Regions from separate parts of the Peribacillus sp. TH27 genome, predicted to be linked through region 2. Evidence: predicted binding sites of a transcription regulator. Region 2 holds the regulator's gene; the other holds the start of a gene.

Region 1 (9,384 bases), 210 kb from region 2:
AAATAGGATGAGTACACCGATTCCTGTTCTCACACAGACAACAAAAGCGAAGAAAAAAGTAGACTTATTCGACTTTTTCTATAAATACGGCACAATCTTGACGATTATCATTTTGGTTGGGATATTTGCCGTTTCAAATCCATCTTTCATTCAAGCTAATAATCTAATTAACATTCTGCGTTCTATTTCAATCGTGACCATTATTGCGATTGGAATTACGATATCCTTAACTGTGGATGGTTTTGACCTATCCGTTGGTTCTGTAGCATCATTGGCTAATGCGATCGTCATTTCGATGTTTGTTTGGTTTTCGCAGGATACCCTGATTGCCATATTAGCTGCAATCGGTGCGTCGCTTGTAGTAGGAGCATTAAATTCATTCATGATTGTAAAATTGAGAATTCCTGACATGCTTATGACATTAGCGACCATGTTCATCATCCAAGGGATTGCTCTTACCTATACAAAAGGAGCAACGGTTTCACAAAATATGGTCATGCCTGATGGAACGTTCGCTGAAGGACTGATCAGCCCATTTTTCGCTAAGATTGGACAGGTCCCTTGGATTATTCTGATCATGGCAGTCATTGTGATAGCTACCCATATCTTTTTGACTTATACCAAGCACGGTCGTTATATGTACATTATTGGGGGAAATAAGGAAGCTGCCAGACTTTCTGGAATTTCGGTAAATAAATACAAAGTACTGGCCTATCTCCTTTCGGCTCTCTTTGCCGCAATCGGGGGAATTGTCCTTGCTTCCCGTGTCATGACATCCGAAATCAATTCCGGGTCTCCTTACTTAATGGATGCTGTTGCAGCAGCATTTATTGGTTCATCCGTTCTAGGAGCAGGGAAACCGAATGCCTTCGGAACCTTCATCGGTGCAGTCCTGATTGGAATCCTTCAAAACGGACTGATTATGATGTCTGTCCCATACTACGCGATGGACATCGTTAAAGGAACCGTACTTGCCCTAGCGCTAGCGGTTACCTATTATAAGCAAAAACACTAGACTTATGTGTGAATGACACCTTATTTTTCATCGTAAAGTAATCCGCAAAACGTTAAATATACCAGAATCGTTACCTATTGAATGCAACAGTTCTGGTATATTTTTATTTTGGATTATGCATTTCCAAAACTAATACCATCATAATTTTCTTCCTGTAAAACTCCAAACACTCTGATCGTGATGTACCCCATGTGTTAAATCACTTTCTTTCGAAGATGCTTTTTTCATCCTCGTTCTTTTAAAAAATAGAAACTTGATATTTCAGGTTCTGTTTAATTATTCTCCTATTTAAAGTTTTGGATTTCCTCGTTGCCTTTGAATTTGTTATCTGCCAATATGCCGATTTCTTCAATATGCTTTCGGGCTGTTTCATCGCCTAATTTATATATGATGGCGTACAGCTTTTTCATAGCTTCATCGTATTTATCATTTGCCCGGTCATGATGATAGAGAAGATAAGGTACATGAGAACGAGCGTATGACTCCAAGTCATCTGTTCGATGTTCCTCTAGGCATTGCTTTAATTCTGCTAGTTCTTCATCTGTAGCGTGTATAGTAAAGCTTGGATTTTCCTCAAGTTTTTTTCCTAGTACATCGCCGCTGACCAAATCCACATGATAGGTCTGTTTTTCCTGCATCATTTTTTCATCACCCTTTCAAGCGTTTATCTATGATGTACCACTATTTGTAAAAATATAATCGTAAAAGTGAACATTCTCCATAATAAATCGATAGAGATAAAGATGTCAGATATTTCTTGTAAAATCGGGTAAGATAGATTTATAGAATAATATGGAAGTGTATGTGTATTCAGTAAAAGTGAGGAGTGACTTTTTGAAGAGATTACTCATATTTATTTTAATGATGGCATTAATTGTTTCAGGCTGTACAACCAGGAATTACGATTCCAACATGGAGCTAGGAAAAAGTCAGGTGGAAGAGGAAAATTATTTAGAGGCCCATGAGGCATTTGAATTAGCGTATAAAGAAGACCAAACAGGGGAGACGAAAGAGTTAATGGAACTTTGCGTCCTTTTGGCAGATGGAATGAAGAAATACGAGGAACAAGATTTTGAGGCGGCTCAAGTGTTTTTTGAAGAAGCTGCTGCATATAAGGCAAATTATGAGAAAGGTAAACTCATGGTACAAAAGGCAATTGGAATGTCCTCAGAAACTGGAGAAGCCAGTGCTGAGCCAGTTGAAGACACTGAGGCAGAGCAATCGAGGGATGAGTCTGAAAACCCAGTTACCGAGTCAGAAGAAGAGGATGAGCCAGTGGAGGCCCCCGCCACATCGAAGCTAGCTGATAAAGGAAATCACGAGAGTAACAAGGATTTAGATAAGACATTGACGAAAGCTCAGGCGGAAAATCTGGTGAAAGACTACGCTGACATGGAAAACTATCCTCAGCTTCAAATTCAATATGATCGTGAAGATGAAAAGGGAGATTACATATTCCAAGTGTTTGAAATGGCCAATGACAGTAAGGGAAGTGGGCATAAGGCTACTTGGGGTTGGTATGGCGTGAATAAGAAGACAAAAGAAGTCTATGAGCTTATGTAAGAAATAGAATGGATGAAAAAGGTGCCTTGTTATTTGAGGCATCTTTTTTCGTAATGGGGGGTAAGAAATCTCAGAGCTATTAACCAGTCAATATTGTTCTTTTTTCGGTCATATCTAAATTAATTTTATCTTTTTTGTAAAAAGTTTGCCGTATTCTTTATTTCTTAAGAATTTTTTAATAATTACTGTTTATGATGGAGCCAAGTAAAGGACTTTCATAGGAGGGATAAAGGATGGAGAATTATAATGGGGATGAGCAAGTTCGGGTGAAAGCTGAACCGAAAAAGGGAAAGTCGCTTTGGTTAACTAGTCTTGTTTCTGGAACTGTTGCTTCTATAGTTACATCTTCTGTGTTTGTATTTGGCGGAGATTTTATAGATGCAGAGAAAAATACAGTGACCGAATCATCACAAACTGCAGGGGCAGAACAAACCGAGAGCGTGGAAAAGAATAAGAGTATAAATACAGAAAAGTTATCGACAAGCACAGATTCAAATGAAAGAGCAGATATGGTTGAATCAGCTTCAAAATCGATTGTAGGTGTCGTAAATTTACAAGAGATGCAAAATCAGAACCCATTCCAGCAGCAAAGCACGGAGAGCGAAACTGTTGAGAGCGGCACGGGGTCAGGAGTTATTTATAAAAAAGATAATGGTAAGGCCTATATCATCACGAATAATCATGTTATTGAAGGAGCTAAGGAAGTAGAAATTTCATTGTATGATGGACAAAAGGCAACTGCAACAGTTGTTGGTGCAGATGCTTTAACAGACCTAGCGGTTTTGACGATTGATGCCTCGGTAGCACCAGAGGGAATTAATTTTGGGGATTCAGATAGAATGCGTCCAGGTGAAGAAGTTTTGGCCATTGGTAACCCTCTCGGACTTGATTTCTCACGTTCGGTTACGCAAGGAATTGTAAGTGCAACTGGGCGTTCTATATCAGTCGATACATCTGACGGAGAGTGGGAACTTGATGTCCTTCAAACAGATGCGGCAATTAATCCTGGCAACAGTGGAGGTGCATTAATCAATACTGCTGGTGAAGTAATAGGCATAAACAGTTTGAAAATTTCTGAAAGCGGTGTGGAAGGCTTAGGTTTCGCTATACCAAGTAATGACGTAATACCGATTGTAACGGAACTGATTGAAAATGGAAAAATCACGCGGCCATATTTAGGGGTCAGCTTGGCGAACACAGAAGAACTTCCACAGTATTATCTTCAAAATGTCCCTGAGGCTGCAAAGTCAGGAGTAATGGTAACGGGTATAGAAACTGGATCGGCTGCTGCAAATGGTGGACTTAAGCAACAGGATATCATTGTAGAGATTGATGGAACGAAAATTAGTACCTCTGCTGAATTAAGGAAACATCTATACACAGATAAGAAAATTGGCGACAAAGTAAAAGTTAAAGTGTATCGAGGTAATGAAGAGAAAACCTTAACGATTACGTTACAAAATTCATAAAAAAAGAGAAATGACTCCTGAGCAATTGGCAGGAGTCATTTTTATAGCTAATGAGTCGATAAAATATTTGGGTAAATAATAAAAAATAAATGATAGTATAAAAATGGATATTATCGGAAAAATAGGTAGTGTATTTTAACTATTTGGTTTATTTTCCATATAGTCTTGAATACCTAAAAGTGAGTTGTAATCACTTTAATTTGTCAAGGTTTTCATTGTGAATATATTGAAAATTATAAAAAGTTTGACAAATTTGTGAAATGTCATAAAATAGAAAGAAAGGGGATGAAATAATGGAAGCTAATCAGAAGATGTTAGATGCAGTGAAGTGGGTATCAGGCACAGGTTGTGTAATCGGAATTATTATTTTTGCTTTAAGTTTATTTGTAAGCGATTACAATAAGGATTATATTTTAACTGCTGTTGGAATGGCCATTACATTAAGCGCAGCTGCCATTTTCCTAGTTGGTATATTTTTTGTCCTGACAGAAGAAATGGTGATGAACACACATAAGGGTGAAAGAGTTGTACCGGAAACAACTAAAATCATAAAAATAAATTCAAAAGTTAAAACAAAAAGAAGTACCGAATTCAGTAACTAAAGCAATTAATAGAGGGTAATAAACGTTTGTATAGATGGCCTTCTTATCATCAGATTCACAAACATGCATGAACATAACTAGTTGTTCGCTACTTGCAGGAATGAAGCTTCTATAAGGACTATCATTCCTGTTCTGAAAGAAAGGTCATATATATCAACACCAAGAGCCACGGCTGTAAGAACCATGGAGAATATGAACCCCATTACATGTCCACGTGGAAATAACTGTTTCATACTCAAATTTCCTTTCAGGTAGATGAAGCTACATCCGGAATGCTAGTGAAGAATCAGCTGTCGGTACGATAGTGAAGTTGTATTCTGGAACTGGGAACAGAGAGTAGACCACTCTAGAGAACGCGTATTCAAAGAATCGCTTGAAATATTTCTTGGGCATGGCAGTAGGTTGTACACGATTAAAGCGTAACCAACTAGTAAACAAGTGCTCCAACAATGAAAGCATATTCAATGATCCAAATCCAGTTGATTTAGAATATGTGTACATACAACATAGCTTGGCCATCCACACCAAACTCACTACATTCCTGAATGAAAAGTTCTAACTCTACATTCTGAACTCTGAACTATACCACGAAAAATGGACACTTTAAAAAGGTCCATTTTTCGTGGTTTTCTATGTGCATATAATAAAAGAAACAAAAGGGATGCAGTTGTCAAAATTGGATATTTAAGTAGTGAGTTTCCTTTATTCGTAGGTGGAGGAATTCCAGAAAAGTGAATGGACTAATGCGCTTGAAGTAACATGTGGGGAAACGGCCTGCCCCCTGGTCACTTTATAAATTTTGAGGTGTGAAAGGATATCCTTTTTCATGCCCCATTCATAATTACAAAACACAAATAGCCTGCTCCCGCAAAAATAGGAGGACAGGACTAAACAGCAGTTTAGGAAAAGTAATACTGACAGGGCAATAAGTATTGCGAGAAGACGGAACCTGATTACCAATCATATATTATTATTGTTCTTAAATAAGATTAACCCGATTATAGAGTACAAGCCCCCATTTTCCTTTCCCCTATTTTAACCAAGCCTATTAGAATGGCTAAATGTGCCACAGCAAATGTCCTAGAAAGGCATTCAAGTAGGCATCATAAAGGATCAAAATGTTCATTTCACACTCTTTGTTTCCTTATATATATATATATATATATATATATAAGGGCAAGTGTTGTACGACAAGTGTAATGAAGCAGGGAACACAACATCATATACAATGCCGTTACCGAGTCCATGGTCGAGTGAGAAAAATTCGTTTTTAATCCTGGATACCATCAACATCCAATAACGATTCCATTGATAGCTATCTTCTTAACAGGAGAGGTAATAAAATTCTGAATATTCGGTAATTTAAATCAGGTCTTGAGTAATGTACGAGGAAGAATATAATGTGAAAATTCATTATATTAAAGTAACATTATATGGAAAATAAACCGGGGATACTTGCAAATCCTCACTAACTAAGCGAATTCTCCGTAAGTAAGATATTAAACATTTATTATATTTCATTTCATAAAGATTTTCGAACATTTCAGTTCAGTTACCATCTTCTTACTGCTCTTTCATGAACTTTATGTGACAGATGTCACTTTGTATTGTCTTTTTATACACTTGGGATTAATATTGGTATGTCGGGGTTTGTGAACATGGTAACACTTTGTCCGAATAATTACCAATAGGAATTTTATTATGTAAGAAAGGGGTAGTACTATGAAAATAAAATGGGCTTTATTAACTATACTTTTTACTATTGCCACTGTGCTAACCGGTTGCGATAACCCATTAATGGTCTTGGACCCTAAAGGGCCAGTAGCTGCAACACAAGCAGATGTTATTATGATTTCGATATGGACAATGGCCTTTGTCGTTCTTGTCGTTATTGTACTGTATATCTTCATGATAATGAAATATCGTGCTTCCAAACAGCGTGATGATTATGAACCACCTCATATTGAAGGAAGTAAGGTTCTTGAAATAATTTGGGTTGCGATCCCAATTTTAATCGTCGCTTTCCTATCAGTTGTTACTGTTAAAACAACAAATGAAGTTGAGGCAACACCTAAAGGATACCAAGAGCAAGAACCGTTAGTTATTTATGCTTCATCTTCTAACTGGAAGTGGCATTTTAGTTATCCGGAAGAAGATATCGAAACAGTTAACTATCTGTTTTTACCGACTAACCGACCAATTGAATTTAAACTTTATTCATTCGGACCAATCTCTAGTTTCTGGATTCCACAACTTGGAGGACAAAAATACGCGATGTCGGACATGGTTAACACGTTGCACTTAGCAGCTGATGTACCAGGAGAGTATATGGGTCGAAATTCAAACTTCAGTGGTTCAGGTTTTGCTCAGCAAACGTTCAACGTTAATGTACTGTCTGCAAAAGAATACGATAAGTGGGTAGATGAAATTAAAGCTACTGCTAAACCGCTTACTGAGGAAAAATTCAATAAATTATTAGAACCTGGTCATGTGGGACAATCCACTTACACTGGAACTCACTTAGAGTTTTCTCCAGCTCCTGAAGGGGAACATGCTGGTCATGACCACGGATCTTCTGATACTGAAGAAAATGATTCCAAAGATTCACACGAGGAACATTCAGAACACAGCAACATGAATCATGATCACTAAGAATTAATTTCGTTCGATAAAACAACTAGGTTTACAAGATAAGGAATATTTTCCTGAAAGGAGTCACAAAAGTATGGATTACTTTGATCGATTTGCCGTACCTCATCCAAGTCCTGCAATTTATGCATCCATGGTTGCCATTGGCTTAACCATGATTGCGGTTGTTGCCGGAATTACCTATTTTAAAAAATGGGGTTACTTATGGCGTGAGTGGTTAACAACGGTTGACCATAAACGTATTGGTATCATGTACATCTTGTCAGCACTACTTATGCTTTTCCGTGGTGGCGCCGATGCTATCATGATGCGTGCTCAAACGGCTGTGCCTGATAACGGTTTGTTGGATGGACAGCATTATAATGAAATATTTACAACACACGGGGTCGTCATGATTCTGTTCATGGCTATGCCATTTATCATTGGGTTAATGAACATTGTTACACCATTACAAATTGGAGCGCGTGACGTAGCATTCCCACGTCTAAACGCAGTAAGCTTCTGGTTATTCTTCATGGGGGCAATGCTATTTAACATCTCTTTCGTAGTCGGTGGTTCTCCTGATGCAGGTTGGACATCTTACTTCCCGCTGGCAAGTAACGATTTCAGTGAATCAGTAGGTTCGAACTATTACGCGATTGCAATTCAAATAGCTGGTATCGGTACATTACTGACTGGTATCAACTTTATCGTAACCATCTTGAAAATGAGAGCACCTGGTATGAACTTAATGAAAATGCCAATGTTCACATGGTCTATCTTGATCACAAACTTCATTATCGTTTTCGCTTTCCCTGTATTGACAGTGGCACTTGCGTTGATGACAATGGATCGTCTATTCGGAACTCAATTCTTTACGATGGCCAATGGCGGTAGCGATATGCTTTGGGCAAACTTGTTCTGGGTTTGGGGACATCCTGAAGTTTATATAGTTATTCTTCCGGCATTCGGTATTTACAGTGAAATCATTTCAACTTTTGCACGTCGTAACCTGTACGGATATAATTCGATGGTTATCTCTATGGTAGCTATTTCTACTCTATCTTTCGTTGTATGGGCTCACCATTTCTATACAATGGGTCACGGTGCAATGGTTAATGGTATCTTCTCGATTACCACGATGGCAATTGCCGTTCCGACCGGTGTTAAGATTTTCAACTGGTTGTTCACGCTTTGGAAAGGTAAAATCGTTTTTACTGTTCCAATGTTATACTCTCTAGCTTTCATTCCGATTTTCACGCTCGGTGGGGTAACAGGGGTTATGCTTGCCATGGCAAGTGCTGACTACCAATACCATAATACAATGTTCTTAGTAGCTCACTTCCACTACGTTTTAATCCCTGGTACTGTATTTGCCGTACTTGCTGGTTTCACGTACTGGTGGCCAAAAATGTTTGGTTTCATGTTGAGCGAAAAAATTGGGAAATGGTCGTTCTGGTTCATTACAATCAGCTTTAATGTAACATTCTTCCCGATGTTCATCACTGGTTTGGATGGGCAAGCACGTCGTATGTATACGTACTCTGAATCAACAGGCTATGGTCCATTGAATATGCTCTCTTTCGTTGGAGCGATTGGCTTAGCAATAGGGTTCGCGCTTATTGTGTACAACATCTATTGGAGTACTCGTTATGCATCAAGAAATATTTCAAACGATCCATGGGATGCACGTTCTCTAGAGTGGGCTACTCATACACCAATACCAGAATATAACTTTGCAATTGTGCCTACAGTTGATTCTACAGAAGCATTCTGGGATTCTAAGAAAAAGGGCTTTAAATTATTTGGCGGTAAAGTAGAAAAGATTCATATGCCAAATAACAGTGGCGTGCCGTTTATCATGAGCTGTATCTTCTTCGTTTGGGGCTTTGCAATGGTATTCAGCATGTGGATCATTGCAATCATTGCAACACTTGGTATCTTTGCTTGTATGGCTCACCGTTCATTCGAAAAAGATCACGGACGTTATATCTCCGTTGAAGAGATTGAAGAAACTGAAAATAAATTGCGAGGTGCTAAGTAATGAAAATAGATAACTCGCTGCCACTAGAATATAGCACGGAAGAAAATCGCTTAAAGATTTTTG
Region 2 (9,384 bases):
TGATCCGGTGGTTCCGCATGGAAGGGCCATCGCTCAACGGATAAAAGCTACCCCGGGGATAACAGGCTTATCTCCCCCAAGAGTCCACATCGACGGGGAGGTTTGGCACCTCGATGTCGGCTCATCGCATCCTGGGGCTGTAGTCGGTCCCAAGGGTTGGGCTGTTCGCCCATTAAAGCGGTACGCGAGCTGGGTTCAGAACGTCGTGAGACAGTTCGGTCCCTATCCGTCGCGGGCGCAGGAAATTTGAGAGGAGCTGTCCTTAGTACGAGAGGACCGGGATGGACGCACCGCTGGTGTACCAGTTGTCTTGCCAAAGGCATAGCTGGGTAGCTACGTGCGGACGGGATAAGTGCTGAAAGCATCTAAGCATGAAGCCCCCCTCGAGATGAGATTTCCCATAGCGCAAGCTAGTAAGATCCCTGAAAGATGATCAGGTTGATAGGTCAGAGGTGGAAGCGTGGCGACATGTGGAGCTGACTGATACTAATAGATCGAGGACTTAACCACGCTTTAAAAAATGAAATACCTTCTTATTATCTAGTTTTGAAGGAATGAAAATTTCTTCTTGCATTTTATTAGGATGCATGTTATAATAATATATGTCCTGATAAAAGGTTAAATGTTTGGTGGCGATAGCGAAGAGGTCACACCCGTTCCCATTCCGAACACGGCAGTTAAGCTCTTCAGCGCCGATGGTAGTTGGGGGTTTCCCCCTGTGAGAGTAGGACGCCGCCAAGCTATAACCTTTAATTGTATCCTTTTTTAAAAAAAGGACATACTAAATTTTATAAAAGAAACATTTATACCGTCGCGGGGTGGAGCAGTCCGGTAGCTCGTCGGGCTCATAACCCGAAGGTCGCAGGTTCAAATCCTGTCCCCGCAATCATGAAAAAAACGAAACCTTGGTTTCGTTTTTTTGTTTTATCTGAATTTCGGATAATAATGTCCTTAACTTATTTGTTTCTTCTTTTGAAACAAGGTAAACTACATATAGAATGCTTTATTAGGGATATAATTATGGTCGTTAGCTTTTTTAAGTATTGTGTTTATGGTTCTCAAGATAAAACTAGAGAACATTTTCCTAATAGATGATAAAGGTGATTGATATATGCAACAATTTGAATGGATTTCTCAGAATGAGGAAGAAACAGCGCATTTTGCACAGGAATTAGCACAAAAGCTTTCAAGTGGTGATGTACTTGCTTTAGAAGGGGACTTGGGAGCAGGGAAAACGGCGTTCACAAAAGGTCTTGCTAAAGGTTTAGGTGTATCTAGAACTGTGAATAGCCCAACTTTTACGATAATAAAGGAATACGTTGGGAGATTACCCTTATACCATATGGATGTATATCGGGTAAGTGAATCAGAAGAAGATTTAGGTTTCGATGAATATTTTGATGGTGAAGGTGTGACCGTTGTGGAATGGGCTCATTTAATTAAAGACCAGCTTCCAAATGAAATCTTAACTATTTATATTTATCGTCTTAGTGATACAAGCCGCCGTCTTGTCTTAGAAGCCAAAGGCGAAAGGTATGTTACGTTATGTAAGGAGATTATTTGATGAAGGTTTTAGCTATAGATACATCGAACTTCACGTTAGGGATTGCTCTAATAAATGATACTCAAGTAATTGGCGAGTATACTACGAATTTAAAGAAAAATCATTCGGTTCGAGTGATGCCAGCAATTGAGACCCTATTAAGGGATTGTGATACTAGTCCTAAGGAATTGACTAAAATTGTGGTCGCTCAGGGCCCTGGATCTTATACAGGGGTTAGGATTGGTGTGACAATTGCGAAAACATTGGCGTGGACGTTGAAAATTCCATTATCGGCTGTTTCTAGTTTAGAAGTTTTAGCTGCTAATGGACGTTATTTTAACGGGTTAGTTTCGCCCTTGTTTGATGCAAGAAGAGGCCAGATTTATACTGGATTATATGAAATAGAAAATAATGTGTTAAATACAGTCATGGAAGATTGCAATATTCTATCCTCTGAATGGGCAATTCGATTAAAGGAATTAAAGCGTCCTGTTTTATTTGTTGGTCAGGATGTAGAAATTCATCGGGAAGCGATTACGAAAGTGTTAGGGAATTTAGCAGCATTTTCTCCCGTACAGTTATTTAACTCTCGACCAAGCGAACTTGCATTTATTGGCCTGAACAAGAATGAAGTGGACATACACCAGTTTGTACCGAACTATATTCGTATGGCTGAAGCGGAAGCTAAGTGGCTCGAACAGCAGGGGAAATAAAATAATAGGAAAGCGACCGATTATTATGAGTAAAACATTGACGTTTCGAAAGATGAAAACGGAAGATATCGACCAAGTGTTAAACGTAGAAAAACAATCCTTTACTTTGCCTTGGAGCCGGGAAGCTTTTTTTAATGAATTAAATCATAATCAATATGCTGTTTACATGGTTATTGAAGATGAAGGGGAAATTGCTGGTTATTGCGGCGCGTGGATTGTCATTGATGAATCGCATATTACCAATATCGCTATTTTACCTGAATACCGAGGGCAAAAGCTGGGTGAAGCTCTGCTTAGAAAGATGATTGAAATCTCAATTAGCATGGGCGTTGTAAGGATGACGCTTGAAGTTCGTGTTAGTAATGCAGTGGCCATTTCACTTTATGAAAAACTAGGCTTTCAAAAGGGTGGAATTCGTAAAAATTATTATACAGATAATCAAGAAGATGCTTATGTTATGTGGGTGAATTTTTCATGAAAAAAGATCAACTTATATTAGGAATTGAAACCAGCTGTGACGAAACTGCTGCAGCTGTCATAAAAAATGGAACAGAGATATTGAGCAATGTCGTTGCTTCACAAATAGAAAGCCATAAGCGGTTTGGTGGTGTTGTACCTGAAATAGCGTCCCGGCACCATGTAGAGCAAATTACAATCGTGCTTGAAGAGGCTTTGCTTCAGGCTGGTGTGACGTACGAAGATTTGGACGCTATTGCTGTTACAGAAGGTCCTGGGCTAGTAGGGGCATTGTTAATAGGTGTTAATGCTGCTAAAGCGGTGGCATTCGCTCATGGAATCCCGCTTGTTGGAACGCACCATATCGCGGGCCATATATATGCTAATAGACTTGTTCAAGAAATTCAGTACCCAGCCCTCTCATTAGTCGTTTCAGGAGGCCATACGGAATTGGTGCTTTTAGAGGAGCCCGGTTCCTTTAAAGTAATAGGGGAGACGCGGGACGATGCAGCAGGAGAGGCATATGATAAAGTAGCTCGAACTTTAGGACTTCCTTATCCAGGCGGTCCTCATATCGATAGGCTTGCACAAGAGGGTTCACCATCTTTGAAACTGCCTCGGGCATGGCTGGATGGCAGCTATGACTTTTCTTTCAGTGGGTTGAAATCAGCTGTAATTAACACTTTGCATAATGCAGAACAACGTGGAGAAAAAATTGATCCTAAAGATTTGGCCGCAAGTTTCCAAGCAAGCGTCATAGAGGTACTTGTGACAAAAGCTGTAAAAGCTGCTAAGGAATATGATGTGAAACAGGTGTTACTTGCAGGTGGTGTTGCCGCTAATAAAGGCCTACGGGAAGCACTAACTGAAGCCTTTATGGATTTACCAATGGATATTTCTATTCCCCCTTTATACCTTTGTACGGATAATGCAGCAATGATTGGTGCAGCTGCAAGTGTCATGTTTGAAAAAGGAAAGCGCTCTGGGTTAGATTTGAACGGAAACCCCGGCTTAGATTTAGAAGTTTTCTAACGATAAAAAAGGCAGGAGACCAAACTTCGGTATCCTGTCTTTTTTATAATGTTTTAAAAAAAATAGAATATTCTGTGGATAACGTTTTTTTATTATTCAAACCCGCTGTGTATAACCAATTGTTATGTGGATAAGTGCATAAGTTTCTGTGGATATTGTGGATAAATAGATTGAGTAGCTATTGAGTAGCAACTTGTTTGTGTATAAAAATGTGGATAACTTTGAGTCGATCTTTTCAAAACATCATGTAAAGACCGAGTTAAATAACTCGGTCCGATTGTTTATTCTTCTAATTCAGCCCATTCTTCAAGATGCTGATCTAAAGTTTCCTGTGCTTTATCAAGCTTTGTCTGAACTTCCATTACCTTCTCATGGTCTTGGAAGACGTTTGGGTCACAAAGGAGCTCATTATACTCGTTTATTTCAGTTTCGAGTAGCTCCATGGCTGACTCGATTTCCTCGATACGGCGTTTTCGCTGGCGTTCTGCTTTTTTTGCTTCTTTATCAATTTTGTAGTTTGTCTTTTCGACGATTAGTTCCACATTGGTCGATTTATTTTGTTGTTCGAGTGCTTCAATTTCTGCTTGCTCTTGTTTCTTCTCTACATAGTAATCATAATCGCCGAGAAACTCTTCATTGCCGTCTTTGGATAGCTCAATGACCTTTGTTGCAATTCGATTAATAAAATAACGGTCATGTGAGACGAAAAGAATGGTTCCTGGATAATCTATCAAAGCGTTTTCAAGCACTAATTTGCTGTCGAGATCTAAATGGTTCGTTGGTTCATCAAGAATTAAAAAATTCCCTTTTTCCATCATCATTTTGGCTAAAGCAAGCCGTGCCTTTTCACCACCGCTTAGTGTCGAAACGGTTTTCAATACATCATCTCCACTAAAAAGGAAATTACCAAGTACTGTGCGGATATCTTTTTCCGGTTTAAGGGGATATTCATCCCATAGTTCATTTAGTACGCGTTTATTAGAAATCAAATTGGCCTGTTCTTGATCGTAGTAGCTGACCTCGACGTTCGTTCCAAAACGGAAATCGCCAGAAATTGCAGGCAGCTTGGATATAATCGTTTTTAATAACGTCGATTTACCAACGCCATTTGGACCGACAAGGGCAATACTTTCTCCTTTTGTCATCCGAGAGTTAATATTATTAGATACTGTTTCCCCTTCATAACCAATAGCTAAGCTTTGAAGATGAAGTACTTCGTTTCCGCTTTGCTTTTCAATTTGGAAGGAAAAATTAGCAGATTTTTCGTCACCTTGTGGCCTGTCCAATACGTCCATCTTTTCGAGCTGCTTGCGCCTGCTTTGCGCTCTTTTGGTGGTCGAAGCTCTTGTGATATTACGTTGAACAAAGTCACGCAGTTTTTCGATTTCACCTTGTTGTTTTTCGAATTGCTTCATGTCCCGTTCATAATCTTCCGCTTTTCCTTCTAAGTAAGAACTGTAATTACCATAGTACTTTTTCATATTATTTCTTGAAATTTCATACACCTGGTTTACAACTTTATCTAGAAAATAGCGGTCATGGGAAACAATAAGTACAGCACCTTGGTAACTTTGTAAATATTGTTCAAGCCAGGAGAGAGTTTCGATATCCAGATGGTTTGTTGGTTCATCGAGAATCAATATATCGGGCTTCTTTAAAAGCAGCTTTCCTAATGCAAGCCGTGTTTTTTGGCCTCCACTCAACGTGGAAATGAGAGTGGAATAGTCAAAGTCACCAAACTGAAGACCATGTAATACGGAACGGATATCTGCTTCATATTGATAGCCCCCCTTTTCTTTAAAGGCTACCTGTAAAGTGTCATATTCATTTAACACCTTTTGGTAAAGTATTTCGTTATCAAAAGTGTCAGGTTTGGCCATTTCGGCCTCAAGTCGGCGCAGTTCTTTCTCTTGCTCTATTAGGTCTTTGAATACAGTCTGCATCTCATTCCAAATGGAAAGTTCGGATTCTAAACCTGTATCCTGTGCCATATAGCCAATAGTGACGCCTTTGGGTTTGATGATCTCGCCGCCATCATGGGAAAGTTGTCCGGCTATGATTTTTAGCAGAGTTGATTTTCCAGCGCCGTTTCGGCCAACTAGGGCAATTCGATCTTTATTTTGAACTTCGAGCTTCATATTTGATAAAATAAGTTCAGCTCCGTAATATTTGGATAGTTGATTGATTTGTAATAAAATCATAAATTTTCACCTCAATTGATTATTGTTAGTGTAACGTATTATAGTAATTATCGGCAACAGCTGAGGTCTAAGCAAAAACAAGCTGTTACATAATGTGGAATAATAGTGTATGATTTAGGAGGGGTTATTAATGGGGGACTTAACGCATTTTAATGAACAAGGCAGAGCTAAAATGGTTGATGTGAGTGCGAAGCCTGAAACCATTCGGACGGCAACAGCTCAATCGAGTATCTTATTGAACGATGAAATATATGAAAAAATCACGAACCAGAAAATGAAAAAAGGTGATGTTCTGTCAGTTGCACAGGTTGCAGGCATCATGGCAAGCAAAAATACATCCAATATAATCCCGATGTGTCACCCTATTTCTCTACAAGGGGTCAATATAGCCTTTGATTGGGTAAAAGAAGAACAAGGTTATAGGCTTAAAATAGAAACAGAAGCCAAGACAAAAGGTAGTACAGGTGTTGAAATGGAAGCGTTAACAGCTGCATCTGTGACCGCTTTAACTGTCTACGATATGTGTAAGGCTATTGATAAAGGAATGGTAATCGGGCCTACATTTTTAGTGGAGAAAACAGGTGGGGTGTCTAGTAGCGATTACAAAAGACAGTTGAATCAAACAGATAAAGAAGAATAAGTTTGAAAAGCATGTGTGAAGGCGGGGAAGAACGATGAACCATGACCCAAAGATACCGCAGGCAACGGCCAAAAGGTTGCCCTTATATTATCGATTTTTAAAGAACTTACATTCCTCAGGTAAACAAAGAGTATCCTCGGCAGAGCTTAGCGAAGCTGTAAAAGTTGATTCGGCTACAATTCGCCGTGATTTTTCCTACTTTGGCGCGCTTGGAAAAAAGGGCTACGGCTATAATGTAAATTATTTACTATCCTTCTTCAGAAAAACACTAGATCAAGATGAATTGACAAAAGTCGCTTTAATTGGAGTAGGGAATTTAGGGACCGCTTTTTTAAATTACAATTTTTTGAAAAATAATAATACAAAAATTGAAATGGCATTTGAAGTTTCTGAAGATAAGGTTGGAAAGCGAATAGCTGATGTGCCAATCTATCATATGGACCAAATAGATACGCTTTTGCAGGAAAATAATATTACAGCAGCTATTTTGACAGTACCTGCCCAAGTGGCTCAAACGATAACCGATCGTTTAGTTAAAGCTGATATAAAAGGAATATTGAATTTCACTCCTGCTCGGCTGACTGTACCGCCGTCCATAAGAGTTCACCACATTGACCTGGCTGTAGAGCTTCAGTCCCTCATCTACTTTTTAAAGCATTATCCTGTGGTAGAAGAAGTTGCATTAGAGGAATAAAAAAACGCTGCGTCTTCGCAGCGTTTTTTATTTTTTCTTCTTATTGTTTGCGGATTTAATTTTAAAGTGCATCATGATCATACGTAACCCTGACCCAAAGTCAAGAGTTGCAATAAGTACGAGTATGTAGGCAAAGATTCCCCATCCTGTTGAATTGACGGTTTGGATTGCGATAGCCGTAAAAAGAGCCCCTAAGCCTGCATAGATGATACCGATAAATAGTGGTGATTGACGACGTTTCATAATAAACCTCCGATAAAGGCCTGTGCAGTATCTAGCATCTTCTCAATATCATCTCTATAAAACACTTGAAGGATGATAACAAGGGTATTCATTGCAATATGTGCCACCATCGACACAAGGATACGACCGGTTTGCGCATAAAGAAATGCAAAGGTGAAGCCCATTGCTGAATATAAAAGAAGATGTTCGAGTTCACCATGCGCCAAGCCGAAAATAACTGAGCTAATTAAAGCAGAAATAAAGAAATTAAAGCGTTTATTAAGTGATCCGAAAATGATTTTCCGGAAAAGGATTTCTTCCAAAATAGGTCCAATTACTGAAGTCACGAAAATGACCATTGGGACTTCATATATGAGTGAAATAAGATTCTGCGTATTTTCAGATTCAGACTTCACCCCGAGCATTTGTTCAATGCTTCCAGCTAGGCTTTGAGCAATAAGTGCCAGAAATACACCTGCTATCGCCCACAATATAGACGTAGGGATTGAAGCTTGATTACGTGTGTCTATCCTTTCCCTCATATCTTTTCTCATCAAAATTAAAATCAGTGTTAGAGCTGCGAGAAAGCTGAATACAATCCAGTATGCTGCTGCTTTAACTTTGAGTTCATCAGCAGGCATTTCGCTTAAAGATCCAATCAGCATGAAAATAGGCATCCCAACAATACTGGATAATTGCATGGCTATGTAAGTGATGATGACGAACCAATATTCTTTTTTCAAAAATGAAAACTCCTTTTATTTAGTCCGCCATTTCTCTTATAACGGTCCTGACATGGGGACAATCTCTAAACGTATACTCCAAAATGGTATCAAATAATGAGACATAACTCCACTTAAACGTACGCATAAGAGAACATTTCATCTCCTTTGTTAAAAGAAACATTATCCTAAAGTAGTATACCCGGAATTTATCAGAAATTAATAAAAAATTTTCGATAAGATACTTGCAAAAAAGGCTCGGTTTATTTAATATTATAAATGTGTTAGCACTCGATGATGAAGAGTGCTAATAATCACAAAGCAAATTATCAAGAGAATATGAGGAGGTTGTTTCACTTGTTAAAACCATTAGGTGATCGCGTTATTATTGAACTAGTTCAATCTGAAGAAAAAACGGCAAGCGGTATTGTTCTTCCTGATACTGCAAAAGAAAAGCCACAAGAAGGTAAGGTCGTAGCAGTTGGTACGGGCCGTGTTCTTGAAAATGGCGAACGTGTTGCTTTAGAGGTTGCCCAAGGCGATCTAATTATCTTCTCAAAATATGCTGGTACTGAAGTGAAATACGAAGATACTGAATACTTAATTTTACGTGAAAGCGACATTTTAGCTGTTATTGGCTAATTATACATCATACTTAACTGAACGAAAATTTTCTTAAAATTTTAGGGAGGTACTTATAAATGGCTAAAGAAATTAAATTTAGTGAAGAAGCACGCCGCTCAATGCTTCGTGGTGTGGACGCACTTGCAGATGCAGTTAAAGTAACGCTTGGACCAAAAGGTCGTAACGTGGTTCTTGAGAAAAAATTCGGTTCACCGCTTATCACAAATGACGGTGTAACAATCGCTAAAGAAATCGAATTAGAAGATGCATTCGAAAACATGGGTGCGAAATTGGTTGCTGAAGTAGCAAGCAAAACAAACGACGTAGCTGGTGACGGTACAACTACTGCAACGGTTCTAGCGCAAGCAATGATCCGTGAAGGTCTTAAAAACGTAACAGCTGGTGCTAACCCAATGGGTATCCGTAAAGGAATCGAAAAAGCGGTTAATACTGCGATTGCAGAATTAAAAGCCATTTCTCAACCTGTTGAAAACAAAGAATCGATTGCACAAGTTGCTGCTATCTCTTCAGCTGATG

Evidence for each region. The regulator Rex, encoded in region 2, represses fermentation and respiration genes when NADH is low (regulators of the CRP and FNR family bind a similar motif). The targets are predictions, from matches to a motif close to TTGTGAAATATTTCACAA.
Region 1: a site for Rex is predicted at 6,235-6,252, ahead of qoxA (cytochrome aa3 quinol oxidase subunit II). Genes of this name have one in related genera too.

Annotation. Positions count from the first base shown of each region.
Region 1 covers NZ_JAEKEV010000002.1:2,606,122-2,615,505, reverse strand. Annotated here, with positions in the region: gene JFU24_RS13990 (sugar ABC transporter ATP-binding protein) at 1-6, shown strand, start outside; gene JFU24_RS13985 (ABC transporter permease) at 8-1,015, shown strand; gene JFU24_RS13980 (hydrolase) at 1,300-1,656, opposite strand; gene JFU24_RS13975 (hypothetical protein) at 1,850-2,578, shown strand; gene JFU24_RS13970 (S1C family serine protease) at 2,812-4,047, shown strand; gene JFU24_RS13965 (hypothetical protein) at 4,341-4,649, shown strand; partial or broken gene qoxD (cytochrome aa3 quinol oxidase subunit IV) at 4,608-4,882, opposite strand; gene JFU24_RS13955 (hypothetical protein) at 4,911-5,168, opposite strand; gene qoxA (cytochrome aa3 quinol oxidase subunit II) at 6,372-7,301, shown strand; gene qoxB (cytochrome aa3 quinol oxidase subunit I) at 7,375-9,321, shown strand; gene qoxC (cytochrome aa3 quinol oxidase subunit III) at 9,321-9,384, shown strand, end outside.
Region 2 covers NZ_JAEKEV010000002.1:2,814,555-2,823,938, reverse strand. Annotated here, with positions in the region: rRNA gene JFU24_RS14865 (23S ribosomal RNA) at 1-510, shown strand, start outside; rRNA gene rrf (5S ribosomal RNA) at 626-741, shown strand; tRNA gene JFU24_RS14855 (tRNA-Met) at 813-886, shown strand; gene tsaE (tRNA (adenosine(37)-N6)-threonylcarbamoyltransferase complex ATPase subunit type 1 TsaE) at 1,112-1,564, shown strand; gene tsaB (tRNA (adenosine(37)-N6)-threonylcarbamoyltransferase complex dimerization subunit type 1 TsaB) at 1,564-2,256, shown strand; gene rimI (ribosomal protein S18-alanine N-acetyltransferase) at 2,282-2,734, shown strand; gene tsaD (tRNA (adenosine(37)-N6)-threonylcarbamoyltransferase complex transferase subunit TsaD) at 2,731-3,744, shown strand; gene JFU24_RS14830 (ABC-F family ATP-binding cassette domain-containing protein) at 4,026-5,945, opposite strand; gene moaC (cyclic pyranopterin monophosphate synthase MoaC) at 6,076-6,585, shown strand; gene JFU24_RS14820 (redox-sensing transcriptional repressor Rex) at 6,620-7,279, shown strand; gene JFU24_RS14815 (YdiK family protein) at 7,307-7,522, opposite strand; gene JFU24_RS14810 (CPBP family intramembrane glutamic endopeptidase) at 7,519-8,244, opposite strand; gene groES (co-chaperone GroES) at 8,581-8,865, shown strand; gene groL (chaperonin GroEL) at 8,925-9,384, shown strand, end outside.